DNA from 3 places in the Cytobacillus solani genome. Region 3 is predicted to be linked to each of the others. Evidence: predicted binding sites of a transcription regulator. Region 3 holds the regulator's gene; each other region holds the start of a gene.
What was found. Region 3 encodes CtsR, which represses protease genes until heat stress. Its sites were predicted from a motif close to ATGGTCAATAAAGGTCAAACA; they were not measured.
Positions count from the first base shown of each region.

Region 1: a site for CtsR is predicted at 2,426-2,446, ahead of clpB (ATP-dependent chaperone ClpB). Genes of this name have one in related genera too.
Region 2: a site for CtsR is predicted at 8,586-8,606, ahead of FI644_RS25860 (ATP-dependent Clp protease ATP-binding subunit). Genes of this name have one in related genera too.

Region 1 covers NZ_CP041305.1:111,958-122,189, forward strand. Annotated here, with positions in the region: gene clpB (ATP-dependent chaperone ClpB) at 1-2,416, opposite strand, end outside; gene FI644_RS00615 (YjzC family protein) at 2,557-2,736, opposite strand; gene FI644_RS00620 (undecaprenyl-diphosphate phosphatase) at 2,914-3,726, shown strand; gene argF (ornithine carbamoyltransferase) at 3,768-4,724, opposite strand; gene carB (carbamoyl-phosphate synthase (glutamine-hydrolyzing) large subunit) at 4,724-7,837, opposite strand; gene FI644_RS00635 (carbamoyl phosphate synthase small subunit) at 7,830-8,912, opposite strand; gene argD (acetylornithine transaminase) at 8,987-10,144, opposite strand; gene argB (acetylglutamate kinase) at 10,141-10,232, opposite strand, start outside.
Region 2 covers NZ_CP041305.1:5,143,746-5,153,977, reverse strand. Annotated here, with positions in the region: gene FI644_RS25890 (ferredoxin family protein) at 1-69, shown strand, start outside; gene FI644_RS26585 (hypothetical protein) at 125-265, opposite strand; gene FI644_RS25885 (hypothetical protein) at 444-788, opposite strand; gene FI644_RS25880 (MFS transporter) at 935-2,170, opposite strand; gene FI644_RS25875 (ATP-binding protein) at 2,348-3,844, opposite strand; gene FI644_RS25870 (MarR family winged helix-turn-helix transcriptional regulator) at 4,050-4,493, shown strand; gene FI644_RS25865 (M3 family oligoendopeptidase) at 4,630-6,324, shown strand; gene FI644_RS25860 (ATP-dependent Clp protease ATP-binding subunit) at 6,371-8,527, opposite strand; gene FI644_RS25855 (YkvI family membrane protein) at 8,700-9,752, shown strand; gene FI644_RS25850 (DUF8580 domain-containing lipoprotein) at 9,832-10,232, opposite strand, start outside.
Region 3 covers NZ_CP041305.1:1,787,378-1,797,609, forward strand. Annotated here, with positions in the region: gene clpC (ATP-dependent protease ATP-binding subunit ClpC) at 1-1,397, opposite strand, end outside; gene mcsB (protein-arginine kinase McsB) at 1,414-2,481, opposite strand; gene mcsA (protein-arginine kinase activator protein McsA) at 2,483-3,031, opposite strand; gene FI644_RS09225 (CtsR family transcriptional regulator) at 3,057-3,518, opposite strand; rRNA gene rrf (5S ribosomal RNA) at 3,700-3,816, opposite strand; rRNA gene FI644_RS09235 (23S ribosomal RNA) at 3,930-6,862, opposite strand; rRNA gene FI644_RS09240 (16S ribosomal RNA) at 7,320-8,870, opposite strand; tRNA gene FI644_RS09245 (tRNA-Ala) at 9,031-9,106, opposite strand; tRNA gene FI644_RS09250 (tRNA-Pro) at 9,120-9,196, opposite strand; tRNA gene FI644_RS09255 (tRNA-Arg) at 9,203-9,279, opposite strand; tRNA gene FI644_RS09260 (tRNA-Leu) at 9,292-9,380, opposite strand; tRNA gene FI644_RS09265 (tRNA-Gly) at 9,388-9,462, opposite strand; tRNA gene FI644_RS09270 (tRNA-Leu) at 9,474-9,555, opposite strand; tRNA gene FI644_RS09275 (tRNA-Lys) at 9,566-9,641, opposite strand; tRNA gene FI644_RS09280 (tRNA-Thr) at 9,655-9,727, opposite strand; tRNA gene FI644_RS09285 (tRNA-Val) at 9,740-9,815, opposite strand; rRNA gene rrf (5S ribosomal RNA) at 9,826-9,942, opposite strand; rRNA gene FI644_RS09295 (23S ribosomal RNA) at 10,133-10,232, opposite strand, start outside.

The DNA.
Region 1 (10,232 bases), 1.7 Mb from region 3:
TTATACTAAGCTGAATATGCTGATCTGATAATCTTTCTTGAAGCTCTTTAATGAGTTTGGTAACGATCGCTTTTATTTCTGTCAATGCTAATGGTTTAAATAATGTAATTTCATCCACCCGATTTAAAAACTCTGGACGGAAATGTCCTCTAAGTGTACTCATCACTTTTTTCCGTGTTTCTTCATTAATATAGGAATCCATTTTCCCTTCAACGCGTTCAAGTAAAAACTGTGAACCAATATTCGATGTCATGATGATTACTGTATTTTTAAAATCAACTGTCCGCCCCTGAGAATCTGTAATTCTTCCGTCATCAAGCATTTGCAGAAGGATGTTAAAAACTTCTGGGTGGGCTTTTTCAATTTCATCAAGCAAAATAACAGAGTAAGGCCTTCTCCTTACTGCTTCTGTCAGTTGTCCACCCTCTTCATATCCTACATACCCTGGAGGCGCACCAATTAATCTTGAAACGGCATGTTTTTCCATATACTCTGACATATCAATCCGAATGATTTGTTCCTCACTATCAAACAATGATTGTGCCAGCGCTTTCGCAAGCTCCGTTTTCCCAACACCTGTAGGTCCGAGGAAAATAAATGAACCGATTGGACGATTTGGATCCTTTATTCCAGCTCGTGCACGGAGTACAGCATCAGAAACTAGTCCGACTGCTTCATCTTGTCCGACGACTCTTTCTCGTAAAATATTTTCCAGCCGAAGCAGTTTTTCCCGTTCCCCTTCAACCAGCTTAGCAACTGGAATTCCTGTCCATCTAGCAACAATCCCTGCAATTTCCTCTTCTGTTACTTCTTCTCTTAATAATCTGTCCCCTTCACTGTTATTAACTTCTATTTCTAGCTGTTTCAATTCCTTTTCCAGCTCAGGGATTTTTCCGTGGCGAAGCTCAGCTGCCTTATTAAGATCATAATTATTTTCAGCATCCTGAAGTTCATGGCGCAATTTTTCAAGCATCTCTCTTTTATGCTGAACCCTTTGTATTCCTTCTTTTTCAAGCTCCCATTTTGCTTTCATGGCATGGGCTCTGTCCTTCATCTCAGCTAGTTCCTTTTGTAAGGAAAAAAGTCTCGCTTGACTTGCCTCATCGTTTTCTTTTCTTAATGCTGCTTCTTCAATTTCAAGCTGCATGACACGCCGAGTCACCTCGTCTAATTCAGAAGGCATAGAATCTATCTCTGTACGGATCATTGCACATGCCTCATCCACCAAATCAATTGCTTTATCCGGAAGGAATCGGTCTGAAATATACCTGTCCGACAAAGTGACAGCAGCCACAAGTGCTCGATCATGAATATTGACCCCGTGGTGCACCTCATAACGTTCTTTCAATCCTCTTAATATGGAAATCGAATCCTCCACATTTGGTTCCTGGACAAGGACCTGCTGAAAGCGACGCTCAAGAGCTGGATCCTTCTCAATGTATTTCCGGTGCTCATCTAGGGTTGTCGCTCCGATACAATGCAGTTCTCCTCTTGCAAGCATCGGCTTTAACATATTGCCTGCATCCATTGCCCCTTCGGTTTTTCCAGCGCCAACAATCGTATGGATTTCATCGATGAAAAGCAGAATGCTGCCTTCGCTTTTCTTGATTTCATTCAAAACAGCCTTTAATCGTTCTTCAAATTCCCCTCTAAATTTTGCACCTGCAATTAAGGCACTCATATCAAGAGAAAAGATCGTTTTATTTTTTAAACCTTCAGGTACATCCTTACGTACGATTCTTTGGGCTAAGCCTTCAACGATTGCTGTTTTCCCTACTCCAGGCTCCCCAATTAGAACGGGGTTGTTTTTCGTTTTCCTTGATAAAATACGTATGACATTTCTAATTTCACTATCTCTTCCAATGACTGGATCAAGTTTCCCATCCTTTACTTCTGCTACAAGGTCTCTTCCATATTTCTTTAATGCATCATATGTTGCTTCAGGATTTTGGGATGTCACTTTTTGATTCCCCCTTATTTCAATTATCGCAAGTTCAAGCTTTTTCCTATCAGCACCAGCATTTATTAATGCAGCTCCTACCTCTGATTGTCCTGATGCAGCAGCTGCTAAAATTAGATGCTCTACTGACATAAATTCATCTTTTAATTTTTTCATTTCGGACTCTGCATCTGCTAAGAGACGCTGGAACTTATTTGTAATGTATACCTTGCCTTGCTCGATGCCACTGCCTGAAACTTGCGGCTTTTTACTTAGAAGATACTGTAGCTCCTCACTTATTTTTTCAATGGATACCTCAGTCTTTTTAAGGATTGAAACAATCAGACTATTTTCTTGTTCGAGAAGAGCCAAGAACAGATGAACTTCATCCACTTCTTGATGCTGTTCACGAATAGCTATTGTCTGGGCAGCCATAATTCCTTCCTGCATCCGCTCTGTCATTCGGTTTAAATCCATGATAACCTCCTTTTGACCTTTTTTGACCTTTATTCTTATTATAATCCATATGTAAAGCCATCCACAAGGGATGGCTCTAGTTAAAAACTATTTTCTTGTGAATTTTTTGGTACAGATTATTGCCAGGTTTCCATTTAAATTTATGGCTTTCTTTGATACGTCCACACACGGTTATGATTAGAGTTTTCTGGGAAGCGATCTCCTGCTCTTAACTTTAACAGTTGTGGATTATTTACATTGCTTCCAGTCTCCCCAACCTCGATATATACTCCATTATTTGGTGCCTTCTGTCCTGCTTTAAATTGGCGATTTTGTCCCATGACAAATACCTCCTTTAGGTTTCTCGAATCTTTTATATTATTTCCAATGAATATTTCCTCATGAATGAATTTGTTTCCAATTTCCGCTAGTAAATTTTAGTATTTTTCTTTACAGGGCAACCTCTTTATTGTTAAATGAGGGTTGTATGAAACTTTTTCTTTGGGGGATCTATAAAAGTGGAAGATATTTTCGAACTGCTTAAATATTTATTTCTTGGTCTTTTTCAAGGTATAACTGAACCAATTCCGATTTCGTCAAGCGGACATTTAGAAATAGCTGAATACTTTTTCGGATTAGAAATAGAAGGATTGAGCTTTGCCTTACTAGTAAATACGGCCTCTTTGTTTGCGGTATTGTTTATTTATCGAGAAGATATTATGAGGTTAATTCGAAATGGACTTCGTTTTGTGACAACAAAAGAGAAAAGTGCAGAAGCAGATTTTCGATTTATCATCTACCTAATCATTGGTACAATCCCTGCTGGTGTAATTGGCATATTATTCGAAGACTTCATAGATGAACATTTAGCGAGTATAAAAACCGTGGGTCTTACTCTCCTAGTTACTGGTCTTGCTTTATGGCTTATCCGTAATTTAAGGGGGAGAAAGAATGATGCAGACCTTTCTTATAGGGATGCAATCATCGTTGGACTCGCTCAGGCAGTTGCATTAATACCAGGAATTAGCCGTTCAGGTGCAACAATTGTTGCTGCCATGGCTCTTGGGATGAAACAAGAGACTGCGTTGAAATTTTCATTTCTCCTATACATTCCAGTAAGTGTTGGCGGCATGATACTAGGGTTTAGCGATATCCTTAATGATGAAAATTTAGCATCTCTGGCATTGCCGTACACGATTGCATTTATCGCTTCTTTAATTGCCTCCTATTTTTCTTTGAAATGGTTTATGAATATTATGGCTAAAGGAAATTTAAAGTATTTCGCGATTTATTGCTTTATCGTTGGTCCGTTAGTCTTCTTTTTTTCTTAATTAAATTGTTTAAGGCCCTCTCATTTGAGAAGGCCTTTTCTTTACAAAATCTCCGTCAGCAATGCTTTTTGAACATGAAGACGATTTCCAGCTTGTTGAAAAACGGCTGAATGAGGACCATCGATGATTTCTGCTGACACTTCTTCTCCTCTATGGGCAGGTAAGCAATGAAGGAAAACGAAATCATTCTTTCCATGTTGGACAAGCTCCTCATTCACTTGGAAGTTCGAAAATACTTTCTTCCTTTGTTCATTTTCTTTCTCCTGTCCCATACTCGCCCATACATCTGTATAAATTGCATCCGCTCCTTTTACTGCATCAAAAGGATCATTCGTTATCTCTATTTTCGATCCACTTGCCTTGGCAAATTCTAATGCCATTTTAGTAATAGCTGCATTTGGCTCGTAGCCTGCTGGACTGGCAATTGTTATATCCATTCCTACCTTTGCAGAGGCAATCATCAGAGAGTGTGCGACATTATTTCCATCCCCTACGTAGCATAGCTTCTGCCCAGCTAATGTTCCTTTTTCCTCTTGGATTGTTAATAAATCTGCTAAAACCTGACATGGATGATAGAGATCGGTCAAACCATTGATGACAGGGATGGTTGCATGAGAGCTGAGCTCTTCAATCGTTTGATGGGAAAACGTACGAATCATGATTGCATCCACATAATAAGAGAGCACCTTTGCCGTATCAGCGATTGATTCTCCTCTTCCAAGCTGCAAGTCATTGCTGTTTAAATAGAGCGCATGACCGCCAAGCTGCAGCATTCCCGCCTCAAATGAAACTCTCGTACGTGTGGAAGACTTTTCAAAAATCATTCCTAAGATTTTTCCTTGTAATGGTTTGGGGTCTTCACCTGTATAAGAAGCATTTTTCATTTTTTGTGCTTTTGTTACTATCCCTTTTATTTCATCGGCTGAGAAATCAGCTAATGTTAAGAAGTGTTTTCCTTTAATATTTAATTGTTTTTCAGTTGCTTGTATCGAAATCATTATATATGCACTTCCTTTAATTTAAAATTTTCCGTCCCTTCTCCAAGCCACTCTTCAACCGACTGTACATTCCAATCTTCAACCGTCAATCCTTCTAAAAATGCCTGAAGAGTTTCTACTTCTGTAAAAGTTAATATTCTTTTTTTTATCGCTTCTTCCCTTAGTTTTTTGCTCTTTTTTGAATCGTTTGGGCTAAAAAGAGCAACCGTTTCTTTCGTCATTTCCTCAGTTAAAACTAACTCAACTCCCGCTGCCACAGCAAGAGAACCCAGTTTACTATCGATTGTATGATCTAAAATAGCAATTTGCATTGTATCCGCTTTTTTCAACTGACCATTATAAAAGGCCTTCTTTAGCGCCTCCTCATAAGTTGAAGCTAAAGCAATTCCTTCTCCTGTCGATTTCATTTCCGGACCTACTTTCGCATCAAGACCCTTTAATGCATAGTTTGAAAAAACGGGATATTTTACACATACAAATGGATACTTCTGATAAACAGTTATTTCATCATTCGACAATTGATATTTCCCAAGCAATACTTTTGTCGCTATTTGCACAAGGGGAATACCCGTCACTTTACTTACAATTGGAACCGTTCTGCTTGCACGAGGATTCACTTCCAGAACGAAAACTTCATCCCCATTGATAATAAATTGGATATTCATTAGACCTTTGTATTGAAGTTTTTGAACAATTGCCTTTCCGTAGGCAATCATTTTTTTCTGGGCATCGTTTGAAAGGTTTTTCGGAGGAAGAATGGACATACTATCCCCTGAGTGAACGCCTGTTTTTTCAATATGCTCCATGATAGCGGGTATGCAAATATGATTGCCATCAGCTGCTAAATCAAATTCCGCCTCAATCCCTTGATAGAACTTATCTACAAGGATTGGGTAAGGGATATCTTTTTTCTGCAAATAGGTTTCAACTTCTGCCTGACAGCCAATTATCTCCATCCCTTTTCCCCCAATGACAAACGAAGGACGGATTAAAATCGGAAAACCCAGTTTTTGAATGGCTGAATACAGCTCATTTTTCGTATAAACAACCTCTCCATCAATATGAGGGATATTCAAATCATCCAATAGCTGATAAAAAAGCTTGCGATCCTCTAACCGATCAATTGTTCTTGACTCTGTCCCTAGTAATGTTAATCCGTAGTCTTCTAGTTTCTCGGCAAGATTAAGGGCCGTCTGTCCGCCTAATTGAACGATAACTTCTTTTATTCCTTCGGCTTCAATCACATTTAAGATATCCTCAAGAATAAGCGGTTCAAAATAGAGTCGATCCGCAATTGTAAAATCTGTGCTCACTGTTTCAGGATTGTTGTTAATCATAATCGTTTCAATATTTTCTTCCTTTAAAGCAAATACGCCCTGGACAGAGCAATAATCAAACTCGATCCCTTGCCCAATACGAATAGGACCGCTGCCAATGATTAATACTTTCCTCTTATTACTTTTCACAAGCTCATTTTCACCAAAATAACTGGAATAAAAATAATTGGATTGTGCCTCAAATTCTGCTGCACAAGTATCTACCATTTTATATACAGGCAGGACCCCAAGCATTTTTCGCTTATCACGAATTTCTCGCTCTGTTACATTCCATTCTTTGGCTAAATATTGATCACTAAAGCCCTTTTCCTTTAAAATTTGCATCTGTCCTTTTGTTACTGAATGAAAGGACAGATCAGCAACATGACTCTCTAGTTTTACTAACTCTAAAAAGGAATGTAAGAAATAATAATCAATTTTTGTTGTGTCATGCAGGGTTTCTACTGATTTTCCGCGGCGCAAAAGCTCCATTACAATAAAAAATCTTTCATCTGTTTGCTCTATTAACATTTTTTCTAAATGTTCAGTCGCTGCCTCTAAAAAGGATAGGTTTGCTAAATCTGATTCCTTCCCTTCTAGTGAATGGACTGCTTTTAAAAGAGCACGTTCTAGGTTTCGATCGATCCCCATCACTTCACCAGTTGCCTTCATCTGCGTGCCAAGTTTTCTGTCAGCCATAGGAAATTTATCAAAGGCCCATTTGGGAAACTTTACAATTACATAATCAAGAGCAGGTTCAAAGCTTGCAAACGTATCTCCTGTTACTGGATTAGTAATTTCTGATAATGTATAGCCCACCGCAAGCTTTGCTGCCATTCTTGCAATTGGATAGCCAGTAGCTTTAGAAGCAAGGGCGGAAGAACGGCTAACCCTTGGATTAACCTCAATTAAATAATAATTTTTACTTTGTGGATCTAAGGCAAATTGAATATTACAGCCCCCTATGATCTCCAATGCAGAAATTATTTTTATTGAAGCAGTCCGAAGCATCTGATATTCCTCATCTGTCAGCGTTTGTGAAGGAGCAACAACAATCGAATCACCCGTATGGATGCCAACAGGGTCGATATTTTCCATATTGCAAATCGTTATGCAAGTATTCATTGAATCACGCATCACTTCATACTCAATTTCTTTAAATCCTGCAATACTTTTTTCAATCAAGCATTGGTTGATTGCACTTTCATTCAAACCACCTTTTACGAGTGATTCTAACTCAGCAAGACTCGTTGCAATTCCACCCCCTGTTCCCCCAAGCGTATAGGCAGGACGAACAATGATTGGAAATCCGATTGTTTCTCCGAATTGAATCGCTTCCGCTACATCATGAACAATTATACTTTCTGGAACTGGTTCATTCAGTTTTTTCATTAGCTGTCTAAAAGCTTCTCTATCTTCGCCCTTTTTTATCGACTCCATACTGCTTCCTAAAAGCTTCACGCCATAGCGCTCAAAAACGCCTGCTTCACTTAGCTGAAAAGCTAAATTTAGCCCTGTTTGCCCGCCTAAAGTGGCAAGGATTCCATCCGGACGCTCCTTTTCGATAATTTTTTCTAGGCTATCTACGGTTAATGGCTCAAAATAAATGCGATCAGCGAAATTTTTATCTGACATAATAGTTGCTGGATTATTATTTACTAGGATGACCTTATAGCCTTCTTCTTTCAATGCTGCACATCCTTGCGTCCCCGCATAATCAAATTCTGCTGCTTGCCCAATCACGATGGGACCTGATCCAATGACAAGGATTGACTGGATGCTTGTATCTTTAGGCATATGCAATAACGCTCCTCTTCTCGACTTTTATGATATTCATGAATTCTTCAAAAATATATTCTCCATCTGCAGGTCCTGGGTGTGCTTCTGGATGGAATTGCACAGTCTGAATCGGCAAAATTTGGTGAATGAGTCCTTCGACTGATTGATCATGAAGATTAATAAAGCGCTTTTCAAATCCTGTTTTCAGGAGACTTTCTTCATCAACAACATAACTGTGATTTTGAGAGGACATAAATACCTTGCCATATTTCAAATCGGCTACTGGATGATTTGCACCTCTGTGACCGAAGGGAAGCTTTTTCGTGTCTCCCCCTAAAGCTAAGACAGCCAGCTGGTGCCCGAGGCAGATTCCTAATGTTGGATAATGTTCTAGCATCTTTTTAACATTTGGTAAAATACTTGTTAGCTCTTTCGGATCTCCTGGACCATTGGAAAGAACAATTCCATCTGGCTTAAGTTTTTTTATTTCTGGAAATGTTGTATTAAATGGAACGGTCGTCACCCGACAGTTTCTTTTTAGGAAAGAATGGATGATTGATTTCTTTAAACCATAATCAACAAGAACAATATGGGTTTCACCATCCCCATAGCACCCATTTGTACTTGCTGTAACCTTAGTAACCTTTTCCTCTTTTGGTAATACAAAATGATCCTTATTGTACAATTCGTTAGAAGACAAAACAGCCGGCATGGTGCCTTCCTTCCTGATTGTCTTAACAACTGCCCTTGTATCTAAATGACCCAACAGCGGAATGTCCCATTTTTGCAAATACTCTTTAAGTGAGTAAGTTGCTTGATAATGGGATGGATGATTCGTTGCTTCATAAACAACGACACCTGCCACATGTGGTTCCTTACTCTCAAAATCCAGTTCATTTATGCCATAGTTTCCGATTAGAGGATACGTAAAAACGATAATCTGATCCTTATAAGAAGGATCTGTCAGCACCTCTTGGTAACCCGTCATTCCAGTAAAGAATACTATTTCCCCTTCAATCTGCTGATTAGGGGGAGGTGTCAGCCATTGTCCAGTGAAACTTTGATTATTTTTCAAGTGTAAATATCCTTCCATATTTCCACCTCTTATAAAATGTATATTTATTTATTTAAATTAATTTTTATTCATTAATAAGAAAAAATATCAGCCTATACGGCTGCTTTTGAATAATTTCTTATTACAGATTGTAAAATGTGTATCGCTTTATCTATTTCAGCTTTCGTAACCGTTAAAGGCGGCAAAAGCCTTAACACATTGCTTCCTGCTGGAAGTGCCAGTAATCCATGATTTCTTAATTCCTTTAACAATATAGGCAGATCGATCGATGTTTCTAATCCAATCATCATTCCTAATTGTCTACTGTTTAATATGTCAGGAATTCCTTTCAATTCTTTACTAATTTGTTCAAACAGGTATACACTTTTTTTCTCTACTTCCTCTAAAAATCCTGCTTGAAAAATGACCTCCATCGTGGCTTTTGCAGCCGCAATTGCCAAAGGATTGCCACCAAAAGTTGACCCGTGGCTACCCGGTCCAAAAAAGTGAGCGAGCTCCTTTTTCCCAATCACAGCTCCAATTGGGAGTCCGCTGCCTAATCCTTTTGCAGAGGTAACAATATCAGGCATTAATTGAAAATGCTGAAAGGCGAAGGGTTTCCCTGTCCGGCCAATTCCCGTTTGGATTTCATCAATGATCAGAAGCGCACCATGATCCTCACAAAGTTGACTAACTTCATTTAAAAAGGCTTGCTCTCCAATATGAATGCCGCCCTCTCCTTGAACGACCTCAAGCATCACTGCTGCCGTCTCATCATCCACTTCTTTTTTAATCGCCTCAATATCATTAAATGGAAGGTAAACAAACGTTTCAAGCATTGGTCCATAACCCATTTTAATTTTATTCTGTCCAGTTGCTGACATCGTCGCAAAAGTTCGGCCATGAAAAGAGTTTTCAAAGGTAATGATTTTTTTTCTGCCAGTTGCTTTTCGAGCAAGCTTGATGGCTGCTTCATTCGCTTCTGCACCGCTATTAGCGAAAAAAACACAGTCCATTTTCGCACTTTCTGCCAATCGCTTCGCAGCATTCTCTTGTTCTTCCTGAATGAACAGATTGGAAACATGCCAATAGCGGTTAAGCTGACTAGTAATTGCCTCCTGAACTACTGCTGGACGATGCCCTAAATTGCAAACACCAATTCCTGAGGTAAAGTCCAAGTATTTTTTCCCATTTTTATCGATAATTACGCTTCCTTCTGACTGATCAGGCTCAACTTCCCAGCGGGAATATGTGGGAAATAAATAGCTCATCGTAAGATCCCCTCTTTTGCGAAAATTTCTGTTCCAATCCAATGACCTTGGTTGAAAAATGTTTCTTTTCCAGACACAATTCTCACAC
Region 2 (10,232 bases), 1.9 Mb from region 3:
TGCCCATATCAAAATATAAAATGGGAATATCCAAAAGGCGGACATGGAATTGTTTTTAGGTTGGCATAGAAGCAAATAGATTAGATAAACGAAAGGAGCATTCACTTTTGTGTGGATGCTCCTTTTAATCTATCAGCTTTACTATCGATCTTACGATAAATCTTGTCAAAAAATAAATAAGTTCTACTAAATCCATGCCAATGTCAATGAAATCGAATTTTTTCATTTTCTTCTTAACTGACTTTCTTGGTTTTCTAAACTCCATAAATAAATCACCTCCATGTTTATTTGTACGAATAGAAGATTGTAAAAGTTCCATTCATTTTCATTTTGTCATTGATGTTTTTTATGGGGGAATAAAATCGGTAGAGTAAGTCCTATATGTATGTTTTTTCACAAAGATAGCTAAAAAGAGGAAATCTTAAATGGATAGGGAAAGATTTTTAACTAACATCTTCATTTTTATTTTTGGTGAATAATTGGCCGTTCTTTCCAGAGTGTACTAATTCATTTGCATGTTCGTATGCTTGGTGAATACAATGATAAATGGAGGATGTATAGCAAGAGGTATTCCACGAAAAACTTCCATTGGAATCAGATGGATAGATGGTAACAATCCAGGTGTAAAATTCATTTTCTATATCTTTTAATCGCCCTTCAAGTGCGATAAGCCAATGAGTAGGGATTGTATGCTTTTGTCCTGAGGTTTCTTTATAATGGTAAAGGTCATTTAATCCGATTGGTATTAATGCCTTTTGATAAAAATCTCTATAATTAGCCCCATTCATTATTTTCCCTCCTTTTTATTAAAAATAGTTATAACTTACTTTATTATATGTTAATAAGCGTCAATATTTCGGATGAAATGTTAAAATTTTTCGAAAATTTTATCTTAAGATTGAAAAAGAGGAGACCCTTTTGGATCCCCTCATTATTATTGAGAATTCCACTCATTTACCTTCTGATCTGACGGAAGAAGTAATGTAAGTAGGCCTAATAATGGCAAGAAACCAGTTAAAATCATTGTGTTTGAAATACCAATCATATCTGCTAAATAACCAATGATTATTGAGCCTATTGCTCCCATGCCGAACGCGAGCCCTACAGTTAAGCCTGCCATCGTGCCGATTTTTCCTGGGACTAGCTCCTGGGCGTATACTACCGTGACAGAGAAGCTCGACATTAAAATAAAGCCTGTAAGTAAGAGTAGAAAAAAAGCAGCATATGGCGGAACAAATGGGATAAGAATCGTTAATGGTGCAGAAATGATCATAGACAGGAATATGATTAGCTTTTTACCAAACCGGTCTGCCAATGGACCACCGAAGAATGTTCCAAGTGCACCTGCAACTAAAAATGTGAAAAGAAAAATTTGAGATTGTTTGATTGAGAAGGAATATGTCTCAATCGTATAAAAGGCATAATAGTTTGTCATTCCAGATATATACCAAGAACGTGCAAAGATTAAGAAGAGGATTAATACTAATGAAAACCATACTGCCTTTGAAAGCCCTTTTTGATTTGCACGTTCTTTTTTGTTTGCTTTTTTTTGCAATACATTTGGTGTTTCTAAAGTTTTTGCATACCAGAAAGCAATATATAGGAGCAGACCTACAGCGACAGCAGCAACAGCAGTAAACCAGGCTGCACCAATTTGCCCTAAAGGGACGAGAATTAATGCAGTAATCAGTGGAGCCATTGCTTGCCCGCTATTTCCGCCTACTTGGTATATGGATTGAGCCAGTCCGCGGCGTGAACCAGCTGCTAAATAGGCAACTCTAGAACCCTCAGGGTGGAAAATAGCAGAACCAAGACCAATAAAAAGAACGGAGATGACAATCCATTCAAAACCTGGTGCAAGTGCAAGGCCAAGTACTCCGCATAATGTAAATGTTAAACCAATTGGTAATGCAAAGGGCATTGGTTTCTTATCTGTCACCATCCCTATCACTGGCTGTAGTATTGAAGAAACCATATTTAACGCAAAAGCGATCAATCCAAGCTGCGTAAATGAAAGTCCCATAGATTTTTCCAATATTGGAAACATAGCAGGAATAATTGCTTGAATGGAATCATTTAAAAGATGACAAACACCAATGATAAATAATATTTTGTAGGATGTTTCACGATTTTGTGCCATTGTACGGGCAATGGCTGCAGTGTTGCTCATTATTCAGGACTCCTTTAAACAAGATTTAAATAAATTTTGGGTCTCTAAATATATATAATACAGGATAACTATCTTTTTCAATATTATTTTGAATATTAAATAATAAATATAAAATAAAAGTCGATCGTTAAATAAGAAGAAGAGCCAAAAGAATTGGCTCTTCTTCTATGATTATTCCTATTTTTTGAGGGGTAAAAAAATATCAACTTGTGTTCCTATATTCACTTTACTTGTCAGGTGAATTTCTCCGCCAAATGACTGGATGATCCTTTTGCATACGACAAGACCAAGTCCTGTTCCAAACTCCTTGGAAGTGTAGAATGGCTGGAATATTTTTCCGAGAGCTTCATCAGGTATCCCTATTCCAGTGTCGGTTATTTTAATATGGCACTTGTTCGGAAGCTCGATCAGCTTAATTGTTAACAAGCCTCCAGCATGCATTGATTCAAAAGCATTTTTTGTTAAGTTAAGCAAAACTTGCTTTAATTGATCTTTCGTGCAATCAATATGAAGCGGCATATCTGGAATCATTGACTGATATTTAATATTGTTTAAATTTGCTTCAGAAATGATTAATGGTTCTATATCAATGATGATTTTTCGCAAATCCATGATTTCTGTTTTTTGAGCGGTAGGCTTCCCTAAAATAAGGAATTCGCTTACAATCTCATTAATTCGGTTAATTTCATCATTAATAACTGAGAAGTAGTATTGATCTTGCTCATTTGTATATTTTTCACTTAAAAGTTGAACAAGCCCTTTAATCCCTGTTAGCGGATTTCGAATTTCATGTGCTGTACTTGCCGCTAAGGTTCCAACAAGTTCAAGCTTTTGAAGCTCATTTTCCTTTTTCTCTTTTGCTGCTTGCCTTTTAAGCATTAAATACTTAATGAAAAGAAATAGAATATGAAATCCAAAAATGATTTGTATAATGACCATAATTGCATTTTTTATTAGTTCATTCAAGTTTCTTTCCGGTACTTCGACTTTAATATTCCAAGCGACCCGATCTATTGGGATTGAAATTGAGCGATCTTTGGATAGTTCACCGCTACCATCCATATTAATATCCATGATCATAGCCCCATTTGGATTGGTGACAGAAAGCTTAGTGTCAGGAGTTAGTACTCTCATAATATTTTGAACATAATCTACTCGCAAATGTGCGATAAGAATGGAAACTACTTGACCACTTCTGTCTAAAACAGGCTTCCCAATTCCAATGACTTTCTGACCGTTTGTCAGCGTTTCCTGATGATCAGAAATAATAAGATCCTTTGTGCGGTTAATTTCCTTTATGTATTCATTATTAGATAAATTTGTATCCTGTAAAAAGGAGTTAGAGCCAGTAATAACTGTTCCATTCGGATTAAGTAAATAGATCCCGCCATATCGTGGGTCCTTCCAATGGGTTTTGAGCAGAAGCGGCTCGAGTTTTTCTGGTGTTTTTGCTACAGTTTCTGCAGTTATCGCGAGTATATCCAATGAAGTTACGGTTTCAGCAATAAATTGATCCCAGCTTTTTTGATGAATGGATGCAACCCAACGTGCTTGCTCTTTCCTCTCTTGATTATCTAGACCAATTGCTTCATTAAAATAATATAAAAGACTGATAAGTGTTGGAATAATAACAATGATAATGTATAAAAAGAAATTATAATTATGTCTTTTCATTTAATAACCCCATATTGTAATTTTAATACCAGTATAGTATATCATTAATAAGAATTTTTCGTTTTATTTTATCAATATATTGAAAAAAACAATAACTTTTCAAAAAAAGCATTATAAATTGACATGTGCGCTTTGTTTTTTTATAATTTATTTAGAATTCAAGATAATTTAATTCATCATTATAAAAAAAAGGATTTGGATAAAGATGAGTTCTGAACAAGTCAACCAATCATTAAAGTTATTTATTGTACTGTCACGGGCCTATCGTGCAGTAAATGAAAATGTGAACAAGCTTATTCAAACATATGGACTTAATCCAACTGAATTTGCGGTTATGGAGCTTCTTTACCATAAGGGAGATCAGCCGCTGCAGCAAATTGGCGGTAAAATTTTGTTAGCAAGCGGAAGTATTACGTATGTAGTTGATAAGCTTGAACAAAAGGGACTGTTAAAAAGAGTGGCCTGTCCAAAAGATAGACGGGTTACGTATGCTCAAATTACGGAGAAGGGCAAGTCCTTTATTGAGGATGTATTTCCGGATCATGCTAAGCAAATTAATATGCTTATGTCTGAACTTTCGGAGGATGAAAAGGAATCAGTGATTACGATTCTGAAAAAGCTGGGATTATCACAGTCAAACTTTGAATAATAACCAGAGTAAAACACGGTCATCGAATGGCTGTGTTTTTAATTTTTATAATTTTGCAGCCTATTGCAGGAAATTATTTGCGGCTGTCGAAATGCTTTAAGTAGGTTTTTAATTAGAGTAATAAGGGGGCAATCGAATGAGTTTTACTAATTATACATATACTCGTCCTAATATGGATGAGATCAGCAGACAATTTGAAGCAGCGATTAAGAAGTTTAGTGAAGCGTCTTCAGCAGATGCGCAAAATCAAGTAATGAAAGAAATCAATGATATTCGAAATGACGTAGGTACGATGTTCAACCTCTGTTATATTCGCCATTCAATTGATACCAATGATGAGTTTTATAAAGCAGAACAGGATTATATGGATGAAATTCAGCCTGTTATTGAAGGGTTTGTAACAAGATATGCTGAAGAACTAGTTAAATCTGCTTTTCGCTCGGAGTTAGAGGAGAAGTGGGGAAGTCAATTATTTGCTTTGGCTGAAGCACAATTGAAGGCTTTCTCACCAGAAATTGTGCCTTTACTGCAAAAGGAAAATAAACTTTCATCTGATTATACAAAATTAATTGCCTCAGCAAAAATTGATTTTGAAGGGGAAGAACGTACGCTTGCCCAAATGGAACCATTTGCAGAATCTACTGACCGTGATGTAAGAAAGCGAGCAAATGAGGCACGCTTCGGATTTTTAGCCGAAAATGAGAATGAGCTTGACCGAATCTATGATGAGCTAGTAAAAGTCCGTACGGAAATTGCTCAAAAACTAGGGTATGATAATTTCGTTGAGCTTGCCTATTTGCGTATGATGCGCACAGATTATGATGCTTCCATGGTGGCGAAATTCCGCGATCAAGTGAAAGAATTTATTGTGCCAATGGCGACAGCGCTAAAAGAACGTCAAAGAGAGCGTATCGGTTTAGATAAGCTGAAATATTATGATGAAGCCTTTAACTTTAAGACAGGGAATGCTGTACCAAAAGGAAGCCCCGAGTGGATTGTTGAAAATGGACAAACCATGTACGATGAGCTTTCTAAAGAAACTGGAGAATTTTTCTCCTATATGAGAGAAGAGGAATTAATGGACCTTGTTGCGAAAAAGGGCAAGGCTGGCGGGGGCTATTGTACATTTATTGAAAATTACAAAGCACCATTTATTTTCTCGAACTTTAATGGGACTTCTGGAGACATCGATGTTCTTACTCACGAGGCAGGGCATGCCTTCCAGGTATATTCCAGCCGCCATTTTGAAATCCCGGAATACAATTGGCCAACGTATGAGGCATGTGAAATTCATTCAATGAGTATGGAATTCTTTACATGGCCTTGGATGGAAAAGTTCTTTAAAGAGGACACAGAGAAGTATAAATTTTCCCATTTAAGCAGTGCATTACTATTTCTTCCATATGGGGTAGCGGTTGATGAATTCCAGCATTGGGTGTATGAAAATCATACGGCTACACCATCTGAAAGAAAGTCTGCTTGGCGTGAAATTGAGAAGAAATATATGCCGCATAAAGATTATGATGGCAATGAATATTTGGAAAATGGCGGTTTCTGGCAGCGCCAAGCACATATTTATAATTCACCATTCTATTATATTGATTATACGCTGGCCCAAATTTGTGCCTTCCAATTTTGGAAGCGTTCAAGAGATAATCAGGAAGAGGCGTGGAAAGATTATGTCCACCTTTGCAGTTTAGGAGGCAGCAAAGCATTTACAGGCCTTGTAAAAGAAGCAAACTTAATTTCTCCATTTGATGAGGGCTGTGTAGAGTCGGTTGTTGGGGTTATTGAAAGCTGGTTAAACTCGGTGAATGATAAAGAATTATAAAAAAAGGTCTGGGAGTGTTCCCAGACCTTTTCCTTATTTAATATGCTTATGGAAGTAACTGAATCTTTATTTCCCCATCCTGAAGAACGGCATGAAGCGGTTGTTCACCATGATGATCGATAATAAAATCAGCTAATTTATCCTCTAATTGATCTTGAATCACTCTTCTTAATGGGCGAGCCCCAAAGGCAGGGTGATATCCAAGCTCAGCTAGCGTTTCCTTCACATCTTCTGTAACCAAAAGCTGGATGTTTTGTTCGTCCAATGTTCCTTGAAGTTCTTTTAGCATCAGCTCGACAATCTCCAGTAAATGTTCCTTTTCAAGCGATTTAAACTCGATAATGCTGTCAAATCGGTTTAAGAACTCTGGTTTAAAGAAATTTCCTAAGGAGTCTAAAATACTAGCTTCTTTCATTACTTCGCTGTTCATCGCAAATCCGACATGAATTTCCTTGTGCTGAACACCTGCATTGCTTGTCATGATAATGACAGTATCTTTAAAGCTGACTGTTCGGCCTTGGCTATCAGTTAATCTTCCATCCTCAAGAATTTGCAGGAACATATGCTGAACATCTGGATGCGCCTTTTCAATTTCATCTAGAAGAATAATGCTATAAGGATTACGGCGAACCTTTTCTGTCAATTGGCCAGCTTCTTCATGTCCAACATATCCTGGCGGTGAACCAATTATTTTTGAAACACTATGCTTTTCCATATACTCACTCATATCGAGGCGAATCATAGTGTCTTTTGAACCAAATAGTTCTTCTGCAAGTGTTTTTGTCAGCTCAGTTTTCCCGACACCTGTTGGACCAACAAATAGGAAGGATCCAATCGGACGATTTTTTGCTTTTAACCCGGCACGGCTTCTGCGGATTGCCTTTGTTACTTTTTGAACCGCTTCTTGTTGTCCAATTACCTTTTGTGACAGATTTGCCTCAAGATTTTGCATTTTCGCTTGCTCATCATCCATTAGCTTGCCAACAGGAATTCCAGTTTTCTTTTCAATGATTTCCTGAATATGTTTGACTTCAACAACTGGACGTGAGGAATGATCCTTTTTGTTTAAGGCTTTCTCAAGCTTTATTTCTTCTTCACGAAGTTTAGCTGCTTCCTCGTATTTTTCTTCTTTTAAAACAATCTCTTTTTGCTTACTAATTTCATTTAATCGTTCTTCAATTTGTTCGGATGGTGTAGTGTCAGAAATTAGATTAAGCTTAGAGCCTGCTTCATCCATTAGATCAATCGCCTTATCAGGAAGGAACCGATCCTGAATATAGCGGCTGGACAATTGGACACAGGCACGAATGGCCTCATCTGTAAAGGCTACTTCATGATAATCTTCGTATTTTGATTGAAGACCTTTAAGAATGTTTATGGCTTCCTTTTCAGTTGGCTCCTGTACATAGACTGGCTGGAATCGGCGCTCAAGCGCAGGATCTTTCTCAATTTGGCGGTATTCTTTTAAGGTAGTTGCCCCAACAACTTGAAGTTCTCCTCTTGCTAAGGCAGGTTTAAGAATATTTCCGGCATCCATTGATCCTTCGGCAGAGCCCGCGCCTACTAGTAAATGAATTTCATCAATAAAGAGAATAATATTCTTTCTTTCTTGTAATTCACTAATTAATTGTTTCATTCTTTCTTCAAATTGACCGCGAATACCTGTATTTGCAACTAGAGAAGCCACATCAAGCAAATAGACTTCCTTGTTCAATAGTTTTTTCGGTACTTTTCCTTCTGAAATAAGCAGAGCAAGTCCTTCAGCAATTGCTGTTTTCCCAACACCAGGTTCTCCGATTAATACAGGATTATTTTTATTTCTTCTATTTAATATTTCAATTACACGGCTGACTTCCTCGTTCCGCCCGATGACAGGATCAATTAAGCCTGAACCTGCTAGCTGAGTTAAGTTCCGTCCAAATTGATCAATAAAACCTCCAGAGCGCTTATTGTTCTTTTTATTTTCCGTTGAACGCTGATTTTCTATTGAACCTTGAGAAGGCATCATTTGTTGAAAGAAATGTTCAAATGGCATTTGATTGAAGTTTGAAAAGCCGCTCAAATTAGAACCAAAGGAGGTGCCAATCTTAGTTTTTTCTTCTTGATAGCAGCTTTGGCAAAGAAGTAGATTATTCTCTATTCCGTTCATGTTTACTCTAAATTTAATATTGGCTTCGTTTTGCTGACATTTTTGACAAAGCATTTGAAAACCCTCCTATAATATTTGACTTTGACTATATTTGACTTTATGAACTCATTATACTTTGACCTTTTTTGACTTTCAAGTATTTTGTTTTGGAAATGATTTCAAAATGAAAAAGCTCGTCTTAGTTTGATCTTATGTTCATATATTGGTTGGGAAGGAGGAGATTTTAGTGAAAACAAACTGGGGTGCAGCCTGTCAAATTGCTGCCGTCTATGTAGGGACGGTAGTCGGTGCCGGGTTTGCAACTGGTCGGGAAATTGTTGAATTTTTTTCTCGGTTTGGATTTATCGGTTTCATATCAATTTTAATGAGTGGTTATATATTTATTTTTCTCGGTTCGAAGGGAATGAGAATAGCAGCTCGTATTCAGGCAACATCCTATCAGGAATTATATGAATATTTATTTGGAAGGTTCTTTGGTTCAATCATAAATGTACTCATGCTGTTGATGCTGTTAGGTGTATGTGCTGTGATGCTAGCCGGAGCAGGTGCGGTATTTGAGGAGCAATTGGGACTTACGAAGAGTCTAGGAATATTTTTAACGATTGGATTATCCATTATTGTTATGGTCGTTGGGATTAAAGGCTTGTTTGCAGTCAATACGTTTGTTGTTCCAATGATGATAGCGTTTAGTTTTTTTCTTATGATTCTCTCAATGAAGCTTCCTAACTTTATGGAACAGCTATTATTTATCCCCTTTGCTGAAGATGGCTGGAAAGCAGTTGTTGCTCCTTTTTCATATGCTGCCCTTAATTTAACATTAGCCCAAGCTGTTTTAGTGCCGGTAGCAGCAGAAATAAAGGATGATCGGACCATTAAGTGGGGAGGAATTCTTGGAGGGGGAGCTTTAACGATCATTCTTATTTCAACTCATATGACATTAGTGATGCTCCCGAATCTTGAAAGCTACGATATTCCGATGGGAGTCATAATGAGGACGGCTGCTTCTTCATTTTTCTGGATTTATGTATTAATTATATATGGGGAAATATTTACATCGGTTATTGGGAATGTGTTTGGGGTTGAACGGCAGGTGAGAAAGTATATATCAATTCCGAGTATTGTCACAGTTATGATTATATTTGTCATTTGCTATTTCATCAGTTTTATTAATTATGGGACATTACTATCTTACTTGTATCCTCTTTTCGGTTATATAAGCATTATTTTTATTGTTTTATTATGGATGAAGCCTTTTGAAGAAAATAAAGACCCGAAATAGTTCGGGTCTTTATCCTAAAGTGTCTAGCGTGAGCAGCCTACCCCCGACGTAGGTGTGATCGAGGTGCTTGCACATTTCTTTATTCAGCTTTACCTGCGGCAATTGTTTTACCCATTTGCAGGAAAGCATCTTTGTAATCTGAATCTTTTTTCGTGAAAATCGTAAATTTAAAAGGCTTCTCTACGTTTTTAATCATATATGCTGTAACGATATCCTCATCCGTTGAAGTTTCCATTGCGATCGAATCCTTAAAGAAATCTTCACTTGGCACTTCAATGGTTTCTACTTCTTCGTTGACTGCAGCAAGCTGTGCTTTTGTGTTTTCAACAATTGTGTCCCATTGCATATCAGTTGGGAGCATTTCTATTCTCATAAATACTTGCCCATCTTCAGATAAATATAGGCTATCTTTATTAGGCTCCTCTGCAGTTAGTTCATATCCAGGAAGCACATATAATGAATAATTCTGATTATCGCTTT
Region 3 (10,232 bases):
TTGCCTTGTTTTTCCTTCCAAGATTTCTTTGTTTCCTCCAGCTGCTCACGAAGGCGCTGTTCTGTATCCCTTAAAGAGGCAGCTTTCTCAAATTCTTGGCTTTGTACAGCAGCATCCTTTTCTTTACGAACATCCTCAAGCTTTACTTCTAATTCCTTTAAATTAGGCGGTGTCGTGTAAGAGCGAAGACGCACTTTCGAACCTGCTTCATCGATAAGATCAATCGCCTTATCTGGAAGGAACCGATCTGAAATATAGCGATCTGATAGTTTTACAGCCGCATCAATGGCTGCATCAGTTATCGTTACACGGTGATGAGCTTCATAACGGTCTCTTAATCCCTGTAAAATTTGTACAGACTCATCAGCTGTCGGCTCATCAACCGTTATTGGCTGGAAGCGTCTTTCTAATGCTGCATCTTTTTCTATATATTTACGATATTCATCAAGTGTTGTTGCTCCAATACATTGCAATTCGCCACGGGCAAGTGAAGGTTTTAGGATATTAGAAGCATCAATTGCTCCCTCTGCTCCTCCTGCACCAATTAATGTGTGCAGCTCGTCAATGAATAAGATAATATTACCTGCTTGCCTGATTTCATCCATTACCTTTTTCAAACGATCTTCAAATTCTCCCCGGTATTTTGTTCCAGCAACAACCGTTCCCATATCAAGGGTCATGACCCTTTTATCACGAAGTGTCTCTGGGACCTCATTATTAATAATTTGCTGTGCCAGCCCTTCTGCTATTGCTGTCTTCCCAACACCAGGCTCACCAATTAACACTGGGTTATTCTTTGTCCGGCGGCTCAACACTTCTATTACACGCTGTATCTCTTTACTGCGTCCGATCACAGGGTCAAGGCTTCCTTCTTTGGCGATAGCCGTTAAATCTCTTGCTAAACCATCAAGCGTAGGTGTATTGGCATTAGCCGATGATCCGCCCTGGTGATTGCCAGATTCATTGCTTCCTAATAACTGCAGCACTTGCTGGCGTGCTTTATTAAGACTAACCCCAAGGTTATTAAGCACTCTTGCAGCTACACCCTCACCTTCACGAATAAGTCCAAGGAGGATATGCTCAGTCCCTACATAGGAGTGGCCTAATTTCCTCGCTTCATCCATTGAAAGTTCGATCACTTTTTTAGCTCTAGGTGTATAATGTGGCGTCTGGGTTGCATCCTGCCCCCTGCCAATTAAATTTTCCACTTCGTTTTGAATTTTATCCGAACCAAGTCCCAGCGCATAGAGGGCTTTAGCAGCAATGCCGTCCCCTTCTCGAACAAGACCTAGAAGAATATGCTCTGTTCCAATATTATTATGACCTAAACGAATGGCCTCCTCTTGTGCTAAAGCCAACACCTTCTGGGCTCTTTCTGTAAAACGACCGAACATCATATCAGTATCCTCCTATCTATTGATTCTCCATTTTTAATCTTTCTCTTATTAAGGAAGCCCTTCGGATATCCCGCTCATGAGGTCTTAATGGACCTCCAGCATATTGTTGGAGAAATCCAGGCTGTGTTAGAATCATAAGCTCATTTAAAATATTCTTAGAAATATCGCTTAAGTACCCCATGTCAATACCTAAACGAACATCTGATAAGCATCTTGCCGCTTCCTTTGATTCTATAATTCGTGAATTGGACAAAATCCCAAAAGAACGGAACACTCTGTCTTCTAATTGTATGTTTGAAGTTTTCTCTAATGCTTCCCTTGCCGATCTTTCCTGTGAAATGAGCTGACTCACTACACTCTTTAAATCCTCAACTATATCTATTTCTGATTTCCCAAGTGTCAACTGATTCGATACCTGAAAGATGTTTCCTAAAGCCTCGCTGCCCTCACCATAAATCCCTCTAACAACTAAACCCAATTGATTAATTGCTGGGATAATCCGATTGATTTGCTGAGTTAAAACAAGTCCAGGCAGATGCATCATTACTGAAGCCCTTAACCCAGTCCCTACATTCGTCGGACAGCTTGTTAAATAACCGATATTTTCATCAAATGCGTAATCAATCTTCTCCTCAAGCCAATCATCGATCTCATTAGCCATTTCCAATGCCTCTAAAAGTTGAAAACCCGGGAATAAGCATTGTATTCGGATGTGATCCTCTTCATTAATCATAATGCTTAATTCCTCATTTTCAGAGAGCAAACAAGCACCATAAGATGAGTTTTCTGCTAAATAAGGGCTAATTAAATGTTTTTCCATGAGTACTCTTTTTTGAAGCGGCTGAAGTTCATCCATTAACAATAGCTCCATATTCCCAAGCTTTGTAAAAGAAGAGTCATCCACCCTTTCTTTTATCTTATGAATGACTGACTTGGCCTCGTCATTGGAAAAAAGAATAGGAAACTTAAATTGGCTTATATTACGGGCTAATCTAATTCTTGAACTTAAGATAATGTCTGAATCTGGACCTTCAGCACTCATCCAGGAGCTGACAGCTTGATTAATAAAACGTTCTAAAGACAAGCTATTTCCCTCCCTCAAGATTTGTATTTAATTGGCTTTCCAGCAATCGTATCTCATCTCTAATTTCCGCGGCCTTTTCAAACTCTTCCCTAGAAATAGACTCTTTTAGCTGATACTTTAATTCCTCAATATTCTTTTTCAAATGTAGGCTTCCGCCGATTCTTGCCGGAATCTTCCCATTATGCGAAGAGTTTCCGCTATGCAATCTTCTAAGTATTGGCTTAAGCTGTTCCTCAAAAGCTTTGTAACAATGGGCACAGCCAAATCTTCCTATTTTAATAAATTGTTGAAAAGTCATAGAACATTGATCACATTGCAAAATAGTTTCATCTTCGAATGTATCCTGTTCTTTTTTTTTGACTGTAGGATCCATGTTCAATAAGCCAGCTAATAAATTATTAATGGAAAAACCAGTTGCACCGCTAAGCATGAACATATCACCCTTTTCCTGCGCGCATTTCTCGCATAAATGATATTCTGCCTTTTCAGCATTGACTATTTTTGTAAAGTGCAGCGTTGCAGGTCTTTGATTACATTCCTGGCATATCATGTTTTCACCTCTCCAGCTCGCTGTTTTATTTATATTTTAAAGTCGTAAGCATCGCTCTTAACATTCTTGCACGAAGTTCATCTCTATAAGGGAGATCAATATATAATACAGATCGGTCAATAACACTGAGCATGATTTTTGCCTCTCGCTTAGTAATAATTTCCTCTTCTATAAGTCGGAATATCACATCTTCCGCACTATTCTGTGTTAACCGGCCTTGAATTAAAGATAATATTTGTTCAATTACATGAGCATGATCATAAGATTGAACCTTCATTATTCGAATATATCCACCGCCGCCTCTTTTGCTTTCAACGACATAACCCTTTTCAATTGTAAATCTTGTATTGATGACATAATTAATCTGGGACGGTACACATTGGAATTTATCTGCAATTTCACTGCGTTTTATCTCAACGAGTTCTCTTTCGCTCAATTCTAAGACCTGCTTCAAATAATTCTCAATGATATCTGAAATATTTCTCATTACTCCTCCCCCCAATCTGACTTTGACTATATTTGACTTTAATTATACATAAGTATAAATGACGTTGCAATGAACAAGTATTATAATTTTCCCCCATTTTTTATTTCTCAAACCTATGAATGAACTGATAATTAGAATATAGAACACAAAAAAGAGCACCTTTACAGGTGCTCTTTCATTTGCCTAGCGACGTCCTACTCTCACAAGGGGACAGCCCCTAACTACCATCGGCGCTGAGAAGCTTAACTTCCGTGTTCGGGATGGGAACGGGTGTGGCCTTCTCGCCATCGTCACTAGACCTATTTATGATGAGGTTTGTTCCCTCAAAACTAGATAATGCTAAAGAAGAAGTTGAGTAATCATTTTGTCCAGCTACGGCTCCTAACTTCTCGGTCGCCTTCGCTTTTCATTTTGGTTAAGTCCTCGACCGATTAGTATTTGTCAGCTCCACGTGTCACCACGCTTCCACCTCAAACCTATCAACCTGATCATCTTTCAGGGGTCTTACTAGCTTGACGCTATGGGAAATCTCATCTCGAGGGGGGCTTCATGCTTAGATGCTTTCAGCACTTATCCCTTCCGCACATAGCTACCCAGCGATGCTCTTGGCAGAACAACTGGTACACCAGCGGTGCGTCCATCCCGGTCCTCTCGTACTAAGGACAGCTCCTCTCAAATTTCCTGCGCCCACGACGGATAGGGACCGAACTGTCTCACGACGTTCTGAACCCAGCTCGCGTACCGCTTTAATGGGCGAACAGCCCAACCCTTGGGACCGACTACAGCCCCAGGATGCGATGAGCCGACATCGAGGTGCCAAACCTCCCCGTCGATGTGGACTCTTGGGGGAGATAAGCCTGTTATCCCCGGGGTAGCTTTTATCCGTTGAGCGATGGCCCTTCCATGCGGAACCACCGGATCACTAAGCCCGACTTTCGTCCCTGCTCGACTTGTAGGTCTCGCAGTCAAGCTCCCTTATGCCTTTACACTCTTCGAATGATTTCCAACCATTCTGAGGGAACCTTTGGGCGCCTCCGTTACTTTTTAGGAGGCGACCGCCCCAGTCAAACTGCCCACCTGACACTGTCTCCTGCCCCGATCAGGGGCATGGGTTAGAATTTCAATACAGCCAGGGTAGTATCCCACCGATGCCTCCACCGAAGCTGGCGCTCCGGCTTCCAAGGCTCCTACCTATCCTGTACAAGCTGTACCGAAATTCAATATCAGGCTACAGTAAAGCTCCACGGGGTCTTTCCGTCCTGTCGCGGGTAACCTGCATCTTCACAGGTACTATAATTTCACCGAGTCTCTCGTTGAGACAGTGCCCAGATCGTTACGCCTTTCGTGCGGGTCGGAACTTACCCGACAAGGAATTTCGCTACCTTAGGACCGTTATAGTTACGGCCGCCGTTTACTGGGGCTTCAATTCAGAGCTTCGCGTAAGCTAACCCCTCCTCTTAACCTTCCAGCACCGGGCAGGCGTCAGCCCCTATACTTCGCCTTGCGGCTTCGCAGAGACCTGTGTTTTTGCTAAACAGTCGCCTGGGCCTATTCACTGCGGCTTTTCAGGGCTATTCACCCTAAAAAGCACCCCTTCTCCCGAAGTTACGGGGTCATTTTGCCGAGTTCCTTAACGAGAGTTCTCTCGCTCACCTTAGGATTCTCTCCTCGCCTACCTGTGTCGGTTTGCGGTACGGGCACCTTATCCTCACTAGAGGCTTTTCTTGGCAGTGTGGAATCAGGAACTTCGGTACTATATTTCCCTCGCTGTCACAGCTCAGCCTTCACGCAAACGGGATTTTCCTCGCTTGCAGCCTAACTGCTTAGACGCACATATCCAGCAGTGCGCTTACCCTATCCTCCTGCGTCCCCCCATTGCTCAAACGGAGTTTGGTGGTACAGGAATATCAACCTGTTGTCCATCGCCTACGCTTTTCAGCCTCGGCTTAGGTCCCGACTAACCCTGAGCGGACGAGCCTTCCTCAGGAAACCTTAGGCATTCGGTGGATGGGATTCTCACCCATCTTTCGCTACTCATACCGGCATTCTCACTTCTAAGCGCTCCACCAGTCCTTGCGGTCTAGCTTCAACGCCCTTAGAACGCTCTCCTACCACGGACATCGTAGATGTCCATCCACAGCTTCGGTGATACGTTTAGCCCCGGTACATTTTCGGCGCAGAGTCACTCGACCAGTGAGCTATTACGCACTCTTTAAATGGTGGCTGCTTCTAAGCCAACATCCTGGTTGTCTAAGCAACTCCACATCCTTTTCCACTTAACGTATACTTTGGGACCTTAGCTGGTGGTCTGGGCTGTTTCCCTCTTGACTACGGATCTTATCACTCGCAGTCTGACTCCCATGGATAAGTCTTTGGCATTCGGAGTTTGTCTGAATTCGGTAACCCGATGGGGGCCCCTAGTCCAAACAGTGCTCTACCTCCAAGACTCTTTCTACATGAGGCTAGCCCTAAAGCTATTTCGGAGAGAACCAGCTATCTCCAAGTTCGATTGGAATTTCTCCGCTACCCACACCTCATCCCCGCACTTTTCAACGTGCGTGGGTTCGGTCCTCCATTCAGTGTTACCTGAACTTCAACCTGGACATGGGTAGATCACCTGGTTTCGGGTCTACGACCACATACTCATTCGCCCTATTCAGACTCGCTTTCGCTGCGGCTCCGTCTATTCAACTTAACCTTGCATGTAATCGTAACTCGCCGGTTCATTCTACAAAAGGCACGCTATCACCCATTAACGGGCTCTAACTACTTGTAGGCACACGGTTTCAGGATCTCTTTCACTCCCCTTCCGGGGTGCTTTTCACCTTTCCCTCACGGTACTGGTTCACTATCGGTCACTAGGGAGTATTTAGCCTTGGGAGATGGTCCTCCCTGCTTCCGACGGGATTTCTCGTGTCCCGCCGTACTCAGGATCCACTCTGGAGGGAACGAAGTTTCAACTACAGGGCTTTTACCTTCTCTGGCCGGCCTTTCCAGACCTGTTCATTTACCTCGTTCCTTTGTAACTCCGTGTAGAGTGTCCTACAACCCCAAGAGGCAAGCCTCTTGGTTTGGGCTAATCCCGTTTCGCTCGCCGCTACTCAGGGAATCGCGTTTGCTTTCTCTTCCTCCGGGTACTTAGATGTTTCAGTTCCCCGGGTCTGCCTTCAATACCCTATGTATTCAGGTAAAGATTCTATCCCATTACGGATAGAGGGTTCCCCCATTCGGAAATCTCCGGATCAAAGCTTACTTACAGCTCCCCGAAGCATATCGGTGTTAGTCCCGTCCTTCATCGGCTCCTAGTGCCTAGGCATTCACCGTGCGCCCTTTCTAACTTAACCTACTTCGGTCAATGATCAACTGCGCATCTCGGCGTCAGCTCTCTCGCTGTGCTCCTCACGTACTGAGTACGTTCCGGTGCTCGCTCGGTCGCTTCCTTGATCTGCTTGTTGCTCATTGCCCTCATGGTTTACACTCTTACTTGGTTTTAAAAACTCAATATAAGAGAAAAAACTTACTTGGTTTTAAAAACTCAATATAAGAGAAAAAACTAAGATGGCGATTACTCGGTTATCTTCTTTATTGCATTATCTAGTTTTCAAAGAACAAGGCTACTGATTTCAATCACAACGTGATTAAGCTTCGTAGCTATTCATCATGCTGCCTTGCGACGAGCTGAGGTTTATCTTCCTCGAACTACTGCGGCGCAGGAGCAAAATAATATGAGAGATTACTCTCTCAAAACTGAACGAACAATGAAACGTCTTTTAATGAAGTTAGACTTCATTTCATCCTTAGAAAGGAGGTGATCCAGCCGCACCTTCCGATACGGCTACCTTGTTACGACTTCACCCCAATCATCTGTCCCACCTTAGGCGGCTGGCTCCTTGCGGTTACCCCACCGACTTCGGGTGTTACAAACTCTCGTGGTGTGACGGGCGGTGTGTACAAGGCCCGGGAACGTATTCACCGCGGCATGCTGATCCGCGATTACTAGCGATTCCGGCTTCATGCAGGCGAGTTGCAGCCTGCAATCCGAACTGAGAATGGTTTTATGGGATTGGCTAAACCTCGCGGTCTTGCAGCCCTTTGTACCATCCATTGTAGCACGTGTGTAGCCCAGGTCATAAGGGGCATGATGATTTGACGTCATCCCCACCTTCCTCCGGTTTGTCACCGGCAGTCACCTTAGAGTGCCCAACTGAATGCTGGCAACTAAGATCAAGGGTTGCGCTCGTTGCGGGACTTAACCCAACATCTCACGACACGAGCTGACGACAACCATGCACCACCTGTCACTCTGTCCCCCGAAGGGGAACGTCCTATCTCTAGGATTGTCAGAGGATGTCAAGACCTGGTAAGGTTCTTCGCGTTGCTTCGAATTAAACCACATGCTCCACCGCTTGTGCGGGCCCCCGTCAATTCCTTTGAGTTTCAGCCTTGCGGCCGTACTCCCCAGGCGGAGTGCTTAATGCGTTTGCTGCAGCACTAAAGGGCGGAAACCCTCTAACACTTAGCACTCATCGTTTACGGCGTGGACTACCAGGGTATCTAATCCTGTTCGCTCCCCACGCTTTCGCGCCTCAGTGTCAGTTACAGACCAGAAAGTCGCCTTCGCCACTGGTGTTCCTCCAAATCTCTACGCATTTCACCGCTACACTTGGAATTCCACTTTCCTCTTCTGCACTCAAGTCTCCCAGTTTCCAATGACCCTCCCCGGTTGAGCCGGGGGCTTTCACATCAGACTTAAGAAACCACCTGCGCGCGCTTTACGCCCAATAATTCCGGACAACGCTTGCCACCTACGTATTACCGCGGCTGCTGGCACGTAGTTAGCCGTGGCTTTCTGGTTAGGTACCGTCAAGGTACCGCCCTATTCGAACGGTACTTGTTCTTCCCTAACAACAGAGTTTTACGATCCGAAAACCTTCATCACTCACGCGGCGTTGCTCCGTCAGACTTTCGTCCATTGCGGAAGATTCCCTACTGCTGCCTCCCGTAGGAGTCTGGGCCGTGTCTCAGTCCCAGTGTGGCCGATCACCCTCTCAGGTCGGCTACGCATCGTCGCCTTGGTGAGCCGTTACCTCACCAACTAGCTAATGCGCCGCGGGCCCATCTGTAAGTGATAGCCGAAGCCATCTTTCAACTTTTCTACATGAGTAGAAAAGGATTATCCGGTATTAGCTCCGGTTTCCCGAAGTTATCCCAGTCTTACAGGCAGGTTGCCCACGTGTTACTCACCCGTCCGCCGCTAATCTTTGGGAGCAAGCTCCCTCAGATTCGCTCGACTTGCATGTATTAGGCACGCCGCCAGCGTTCGTCCTGAGCCAGGATCAAACTCTCCAATAAAGAGTAAGATTAGCTCTTAAGTTTTAATACTTGAATTAACGTTGACGTTTTTTGTTCGTTCAGTTTTCAAAGAGCAATGATTATTATTACTCTGCCGCTCAAGGCGACTTTTAAATACTACTATGTTTAAAATGTTAAGTCAATACCTTTTTTAACATTTTGGTGGAGCCTAGCGGGATCGAACCGCTGACCTCCTGCGTGCAAGGCAGGCGCTCTCCCAGCTGAGCTAAGGCCCCATAAAAATATGAATGGTCGGGAAGACAGGATTCGAACCTGCGACCCCTTGGTCCCAAACCAAGTGCTCTACCAAGCTGAGCTACTTCCCGTTTTTATGGCGCGCCCGAAAGGAGTCGAACCCATAACCTTCTGATCCGTAGTCAGACGCTCTATCCAATTGAGCTACGGGCGCTATTTTTTAAAGTGGTGCCGAGGACCGGAATCGAACCGGTACGGTAGTCACCTACCGCAGGATTTTAAGTCCTGTGCGTCTGCCAGTTCCGCCACCCCGGCAAATAATTGGAGCGGAAGACGGGATTCGAACCCGCGACCCCCACCTTGGCAAGGTGGTGTTCTACCACTGAACTACTTCCGCAAATAAAATGATGCGGGTGAAGGGAGTCGAACCCCCACGCCTTGCGGCGCTAGATCCTAAGTCTAGTGCGTCTGCCAGTTCCGCCACACCCGCATTATTTAAATGGTGAGCCATGAAGGACTCGAACCTTCGACCCTCTGATTAAAAGTCAGATGCTCTACCGACTGAGCTAATGGCTCTTTCTAGGAAACATGCCGGCCAGAGGACTTGAACCCCCAACCTACTGATTACAAGTCAGTTGCTCTACCAATTGAGCTAGGCCGGCATAATAAAAATATGGTGGAGGATGACGGGATCGAACCGCCGACCCTCTGCTTGTAAGGCAGATGCTCTCCCAGCTGAGCTAATCCTCCATTTTATAAAGCCTAGCGACGTCCTACTCTCACAAGGGGACAGCCCCTAACTACCATCGGCGCTGAGAAGCTTAACTTCCGTGTTCGGGATGGGAACGGGTGTGGCCTTCTCGCCATCGTCACTAGACCTATTTATGATGAGGTTTGTTCCCTCAAAACTAGATAATGCTAAAGAAGAAGTTGAGTAATCATTTTGTCCAGCTACGGCTCCTAACTTCTCGGTCGTTTCGATCCGCCCCTACAAATCCAAATGCGGGATTTGCATGGTCGGCTCTCCAACGCCTTTCGAAGTTGAACAGTCGCCTTCGCCTTTCATTTTGGTTAAGTCCTCGACCGATTAGTATTTGTCAGCTCCACGTGTCACCACGCTTCCACCTCAAACCTATCAACCTGATCATCTTTCAGGGGTCTTACTAG